3 regions of the Halopseudomonas maritima genome follow, and region 3 is predicted to be linked to each of the others. Evidence: predicted binding sites of a transcription regulator. Region 3 holds the regulator's gene; each other region holds the start of a gene.
What was found. Region 3 encodes FliA, which starts transcription of late flagellar genes. Its sites were predicted from a motif close to CTAAAGTTTNNNNNNNNNNNGCCGNTAA; they were not measured.

Region 1: a site for FliA is predicted at 1,111-1,138, ahead of HV822_RS16960 (methyl-accepting chemotaxis protein). Genes of this name have one in related genera too.
Region 2: a site for FliA is predicted at 683-710, ahead of HV822_RS01700 (methyl-accepting chemotaxis protein). Genes of this name have one in related genera too.

The regions. Positions count from the first base shown of each region.
Region 1 is NZ_CP079801.1:3,663,145-3,665,412, reverse strand. Features, by position in the region: gene HV822_RS16970 (DUF2058 domain-containing protein) at 1-254, shown strand, start outside; gene rloA3 (retropepsin-like aspartic peptidase RloA3) at 307-924, opposite strand; gene HV822_RS16960 (methyl-accepting chemotaxis protein) at 1,234-2,268, shown strand, end outside.
Region 2 is NZ_CP079801.1:382,547-384,814, forward strand. Features, by position in the region: gene rnd (ribonuclease D) at 1-611, opposite strand, end outside; gene HV822_RS01700 (methyl-accepting chemotaxis protein) at 792-2,207, shown strand.
Region 3 is NZ_CP079801.1:3,293,932-3,296,199, reverse strand. Features, by position in the region: gene HV822_RS15320 (protein phosphatase CheZ) at 1-301, opposite strand, end outside; gene HV822_RS15315 (chemotaxis response regulator CheY) at 329-706, opposite strand; gene HV822_RS15310 (RNA polymerase sigma factor FliA) at 928-1,665, opposite strand; gene fleN (flagellar synthesis regulator FleN) at 1,662-2,268, opposite strand, start outside.

The DNA of each region.
Region 1 (2,268 bases), 370 kb from region 3:
CCTATCAGTTTGTCGCCAAGAACAAGATCAAGAAGATTCACGTCACCGAAGAGCAGTTTGGCCTGCTCAGCCGCGGCCGCCTGGGCATCACCCGCCTGTCGGGTGGTTTCGTCCTCATCCCGCTGGAAGTAGCCGAAAAAGTGCGCGAGCGCGCGCCGCACTGGCCTGTGCACGTTGCCGAGGTCAGCAAGCAGGCGGTGGACGAGGATGATCCCTACGCCGCGTATCAGATCCCTGATGATCTGATGTGGTAACAGGCAACAGCAAAGCAAAAGGGGCTGCCGGATTGGGCAGCCCCTTTTTGCATCAGGCGTCCGATTCCTCGGCAGCCTCTGCCGCATCGTTACCAGCACCGTCCCGCTCGCGCTGCTGCTGACGACGGCGCTCCTGATCATGTTGAGCTTCGGAGCAGCTGGGTTTGTGCATGAACGTCTCGGACACATCGATCAGGCCAATGTGCTCGATGGTGCGCCGCCCGATCAGCACCGGGTAATTCATGTCGCCACGGTCGCGCAGGGAAAACTGTTCCTCGTAGACCTGATCGCCCATGCAAATAGACATTTTCACCACCGGCCGACGCTCCGAGCCACCGGCGCCACGCACCAGAATTCGGCGGTAGACCGGCCGCTCAAAGTGCATGGTGATTTCTTCACCCGTATCAACATCTTCAACCGGCACGTCGTAGCGCACCCAGTCATTGCCCTTGTACTCAAACTCTTCCAGGTTGACCGCATGCATGGATGAGGTCAGCGCGCCAGAGTCCACCTTGATCTTGACCGCCGTGTACTCGGGCAGGATCAACCCCTTTTCAATCCAGCCGACAACCCGTGGAGCCGGGGCGCCATCCGCCTGGGCCAGCGTGCTGAGCGTAACGGTGCCCAGCAAAGCCGAGCACAGACCAACCACCTTGAAAAATGACTGCATGAGAAACCCTTGTCTGCCAAACAGCGGATGAAGCCGTCACAGTGACGGCGCAGGACGCCTTTATACCAGTGCCAAGGCGAAAACACGCGTTCTGTTTTATGAGAAAAGATCACAGAAACCGATTGTTACTTGCAAGCCCTGCGCACTTGAAGTCAAATCGCCATCACGGGTGACGGGAAAATACCGCTCAGGTTTTGACAGCATCAGCCGACACACTGGACACGCACACCACGCCAGCACCTCGCTGCCGGCACGGTGTCAGCCAAACACATAACAAGAAACATCACATTCAGCGGGTGGAGGTTGTACATGAAGCTGTTGCGCAACATTCGAATCAGCCAGCGGATCTGGCTGATCCTGATTATTGCATTGGTCAGTACCCTGACCGCAGAAGGCTTGTCGCTCTCGCACCTGCACAAAGAAATCCGAGAAGCCGAAATCACCAAGGCAACGCATCTGGTGCAAGTGGCCCACGACCTGATGGTTTTCTATCACCAGAAGGAGCTGAATGGCGAGCTGACCAGCGAGCAGGCCCGCAAGGAGGCGCTCGACGCCCTCTCCTCCCTGCGCTACAGCGGTAATGAGTATTACTGGGTCAATGACATGAATAACATCATGATCATGCACCCGCTGGCGCCGCAGACCGTCGGCACCGACCTCACCACCATGCAGAACGAGGACGGCGTCAACGTCATTTCCGAAATGGTTCAACTAGCGCGTTCCAAGGGCAGCGCCAGCTTCGAGTACTCCTGGCCCAAGCCGGGCGAAGAGGACGGCTCCGCCAAGATTGCCGCCTTCAAGCTCTTCAAACCCTGGGATTACATGGTGGGTACGGGTATCTACGTTGATGCCATGCAGGCCAAATTCCGCTCGGCGGTCATCAACTCTGTGGTGCTTAGCGCCGTGGTGATCCTGGCAATGTTCCTGCTGTTGTTCATCATTGGCCGCAGCATTTCTCAGCCGCTCGACAAGGTAGTCAACGCCATGCGCGACGTTGCCAGCGGCGAGGCAGACCTGACTCGACGCCTGGATGACGAGGCACGCGATGAGCTGTCGCAGATTGCGCATTACTTCAACCGTTTCAACCGCAACTTGAGCGACATCATCCAGCAGCTGGGTGACAGCGCCCGGCAGTTGATCAGCTCCAGCCATCAGCTGGACCAGATCAGCAATAACAGCCTGCGTGACATGACGCGACAGTCCGAGCGCATGGAGTTGATGGCCACCGCGATCAACGAGATCACCTATGGCGTGCAGGATGTTGCTCAGAACGCCAACGCCGCCGCGGAGGAAGTCGAGAAGGCCAACCAGGGCGCCGACAACGGTCGCGCACAGGTCGAGCGC
Region 2 (2,268 bases), 1.0 Mb from region 3:
GCCAGCTCAGGCTCAGTCACCTGCGTGCTGGCCGCAACCTGCTCGGCGGTGTCGGCCAACAGCCAGTCCGTCAGCCCGGCAGCGTCCAGCCGTGGTGCCATGATCTGGTAGAGCTCGGCCAGGTGCTGAGCATCGCGGGCGGCGTACTCAATTTGCGCGGAGCTCAACGGGCGTTGCAGCCAATCGGAGCGGGTTTCATCCTTGGGCAGGTCAATACGCAGCAATTCGCTGACCAACCGGGAATACCCCATTGAAAAGTCCATACCCAGAAACGCGGCGGCCAACTGAGTATCAAACAACGGGGCCGGCAGCGCGCCGCACAGGCGGGAAAACACTTCCAGATCTTCGCTGCAGGCGTGCAGCACCTTTACTACTGTCGGGTCTTGCAGCAACGTAACCAGGGGTGTCCAATCACCGATTGCCAACGGGTCAATCAGAAAGGCGCGCTCACCATCTCCGACCTGAATCAGGCCGGCAATCGGATAGAATGTTTCAGTGCGAACAAACTCAGTATCAACCGCAACAAACGGCAGGGTTTGCCAGTGCGCACAGCAACGAGCCAGTTCGGCGTCGCTATCAATCATCAGGGGTTTTGCCAACGGCGTAGTCATGGGTGACCTTATTTGTAAACTGCGCGCAGTATAACTGATCAACTACCGCTCTGCCGCGCCTGACAGAGCGCTTCAAGTTTGACCGCAATCAACCGATATAACACAAAGACAACGGATACTGGCGCCTCAATGGGGCCAGTCTGCCGACCGCTTCCGTTCCCATCGTGCTCTGGAGTATGCATGCGTTTTCTTCAAAACCTGCCACTGAAATACAAGTTTTGGGCAGTCAACGGTGTCGCTTTTGTCGCTACACTGGCCTTGGTCCTGGTTGCTCTCGGGGTTGAGCAGCGCAGCATCGAACAGCAACGGCAACAGTTGGCTCAGGCCATCGCGGCCAGCCCGAGCACCCAGGCCCAGACCGAGGGCATAGAGTGGATCACCGCCCCGGGCGGACAAACCGGCAGCACTCGCTGGCTGGACGCCAGTCAGCTCGGCGCCCAGGCAGAGCGCTATACCGGCGCGTGGCTGGCAGGTGACGGCAAAGCCCTGGCGGTAGAGCGCCAGGATTTCACGCACTTGCTGCTGGCCAGAGCTCCCCTGTACGCCGCAACGGTATTGGTGCTGATGCTGCTGGTGCTGCTGGTGTCGCAACTTCTTATCACCTTTATCACCCGGCACATTCTGGCACTGCGGGATGTGATGATTGCGGTGCAGAACAGTGGCGATCTGACCCTGCGCGCGCAGTCTGACTCACAGGACGAAGTCGGCTCCATGGCGCGAGCCTTCAACGCCATGCAGCAGGCTCAGCAGCAGGTAGTATCCTCTGTACGCCAGGCCGCGCTGGAGCTGGATCAGGGCGCGATGGCGCTGGCCGGCCTGATGAGCCAGGTACGCGATGGCATGGTCTCCCAACAGGGAGAAACCGACCAGGTGGCTGCAGCCGTTAACGAAATGAGCGCCACCGTGCAGGACATCGCCGGCAGCACCGCGCTGTCACGCGACCAGTCCACCCAGGCCAACAGCCTGGCCACCCGCGGACGTGATCAGGTGCTGCAAGTACGCCAGACCATTACAGGTCTTGTCACCAGTATCGACCGCTGCACCGAACACATGCATCAGCTGTCGAGCCACAGCCAGGAAATCAGCGGCGTAGTACGCGTGATTAGGGAAATCGCCGAGCAGACCAACCTGCTGGCCTTGAATGCCGCCATCGAAGCCGCCCGAGCGGGCGAGTCGGGCCGTGGGTTCGCGGTGGTCGCAGACGAGGTGCGCGCACTGGCGCAACGGGTACAAAGCTCGACCGATGACATTCAACGAATGATCGAGGCGTTGCAAAATGGCACTGAAGTGGCGGTTGAAGACATGCAGGCCAGCGCCGGCCTGACACATGCATCAGTTGAACAGGTGGCCGATGCCGGCGAATCACTGCAAGAAATTGCCGCTGCGGTCAGCCAGATCAGCGAGGGCAACAGCGAGATCGCCTCGGCGGTCGAGCAGCAAAGCCAGGTCGCCGATGCCATTACCCAAAGTGTGGTAGAGATTCGTGACGTCACCGAGCGCACCGTAGAGCAAACCGTCTCCAGCGCAGCAACCAGCGAGCAGCTGGCTCGCCTGGCGCACCAGTTGACCGAGGCAGTCAGCCGCCTGCGCAGTTGAGGAAGCGAAATTAATCAGTGCTTCTTTAAAGCGCATCGGGCGGCGCACGCAGCCCGATGCA
Region 3 (2,268 bases):
CGGTCAGTTGGACAACATAGTCCAGGCGGTCGGAGGCATCGGAAATCTTGGAAGACTCATTGTCACCGCCCAAGGCATGGGTGGTGTCGATCTGAAAATTGACAATGGCGTTGTGCAGCGCGCGGGTCAGCTGGCCAACCTCATGATACAAACCACGATCACGCGCCTGATTGATGGCGTGGATAACCAGCAACGCCTCGGCAAAATCGCCGCTCTCAAGGTGGTCCACCAGCTGGCGCGCGTTGTCCTTGAGTGAATGTTCGAATTCCTGGGCAGTTGCCTGACCGGGATCCTTGCTCAAAGCCATAACCTGTACCCCGGCTGGATGTTATTTGGGCTGCACCCGCTCGAAAATCTTCTCGATCTTTTCTTTCAGCGCTTGCGCAGTGAAAGGTTTGACCACGTAGCCGTTCACGCCAGCCTGAGCCGCCTCGATGATCTGGTCGCGCTTGGCTTCGGCCGTCACCATCAGCACAGGCAGGTGCTTGAGACGTTCGTCAGCGCGCACCGCGCGCAGCAGATCGATGCCGCTCATACCGGGCATGTTCCAGTCGGTCACCAGAAAGTCGAAGTTGCCGCTCTGCAGCATCGGCAACGCGGTGCTGCCGTCGTCGGCTTCAGCCGTGTTGGTAAACCCAAGGTCGCGCAACAGGTTCTTGATGATGCGCCTCATCGTCGAAAAATCATCAACGATGAGAATTTTCATATTCTTGTCCAAGTCGACCTCCGTACAAACCAGGAAAAGTGCAGGCCTGCACTCCCAGATACCCATTGCCAATGGCCACACAAGCCGTAGAAAGATGCTCTGAACAGGAAACTGCTGCCAACTGCCTGTTCGGACGCGCCCTTCTTATGTGCCGTTACCGCACCCTGCCGGCCTTTTGCCAGTCGGGCAATCCGAGCATTGTCCGGATGTTGGCGACAAAATCAATCATTTCGCCAGTTTGTCAGCTTCGTCCGCAGGCGCGCCGCGCACTGACTGTGCAACTGACTGACCCGCGATTCGCTGACGCCCAGCACCGCCCCGATCTCCTTGAGGTTCAGCTCTTCGTCGTAGTACAACGACAGCAGCAACCGCTCGCGCTCGGGCAGGCCGTCGATTGCCTCTACCAGCGCCGCGCGAAAACGCTCGTCTTGCAAGCCGCTCAACGGCTCCTCATCGCCCTGCACATCTGCCGGAGCACCGGCTTCCAGCAGGTCGTCAAAACTGAACAGCTTGCTGCCGGCGGTGTCGCTGAGAATGGCGTAATACTCTTCCAGACTCATCTCCAATTCGGCGGCAACCTCGTGATCTTTAGCGTCACGCCCCAGTCGCGCCTCCACAGCGCGCATTGCATCGCTGACCATGCGGGTATTGCGATGCACCGAACGGGGGGCCCAATCGCCCTTGCGCACCTCATCGAGCATGGCGCCGCGAATACGGATACCAGCGTAGGTTTCAAAACTGGCGCCTTTGCCAAAATCGAATTTGCGGGAGGCTTCCAGCAGGCCGATCATGCCGGCCTGCATCAAGTCTTCAACCTGGACGCTGGAGGGCAAGCGTCCAAGCAAGTGGTAGGCAATACGTTTAACCAGCGGGGCATACTGCTCGACCAGGCGATCCTGCTGCTCTGCCGAGCCCTGAGCGCGTGTATACATGTTCAATCTGCCAACCTGTGCCGTCATAGACCGGTTCCTGCCGGCTGCACCAGGCGCTCGACAAAGAACTCTAGGTGACCGCGGGGATTGGCCGGTAGTGGCCAGGCATCCACCTTTTGGGCAATTGCCCGAATCGCCAACGAGGCCTTGCTGCGCGGAAAGGCCTCGAACACCGCGCGTTGCTTCTGGACAGACTTGCGCACCGCCTCGTCAAAGGGGACAGCGCCAACGTACTGCAGGGCGACATCCAAAAAGCGATCAGTCACCTTGGCCAGCTTAGCAAACACCATGCGCCCTTCCTGCGGTGTGCCGACCATGTTGGCCAACACGCGGAAACGGGTCATGCCGTAGTCACGATTAAGCAGCTTGATCAGCGCGTATGCGTCGGTAATCGAGGTGGGCTCGTCACAGACCACGACAAGCGCTTCTTGCGCAGCACGCACAAAGCTGACGACCGAATCGCCGATACCGGCGGCGGTGTCGACAATCAGCACGTCGATATTGTCGCCGATTTCGCTGAACGCCTGGATCAGGCCCGCGTGCTGCTGCGCACTCAGGCTGACCATGTTGGCCGCACCGGATGCAGCGGGCACGACACGGATGCCGCCTGGGCCGTTGACCATGACGTCA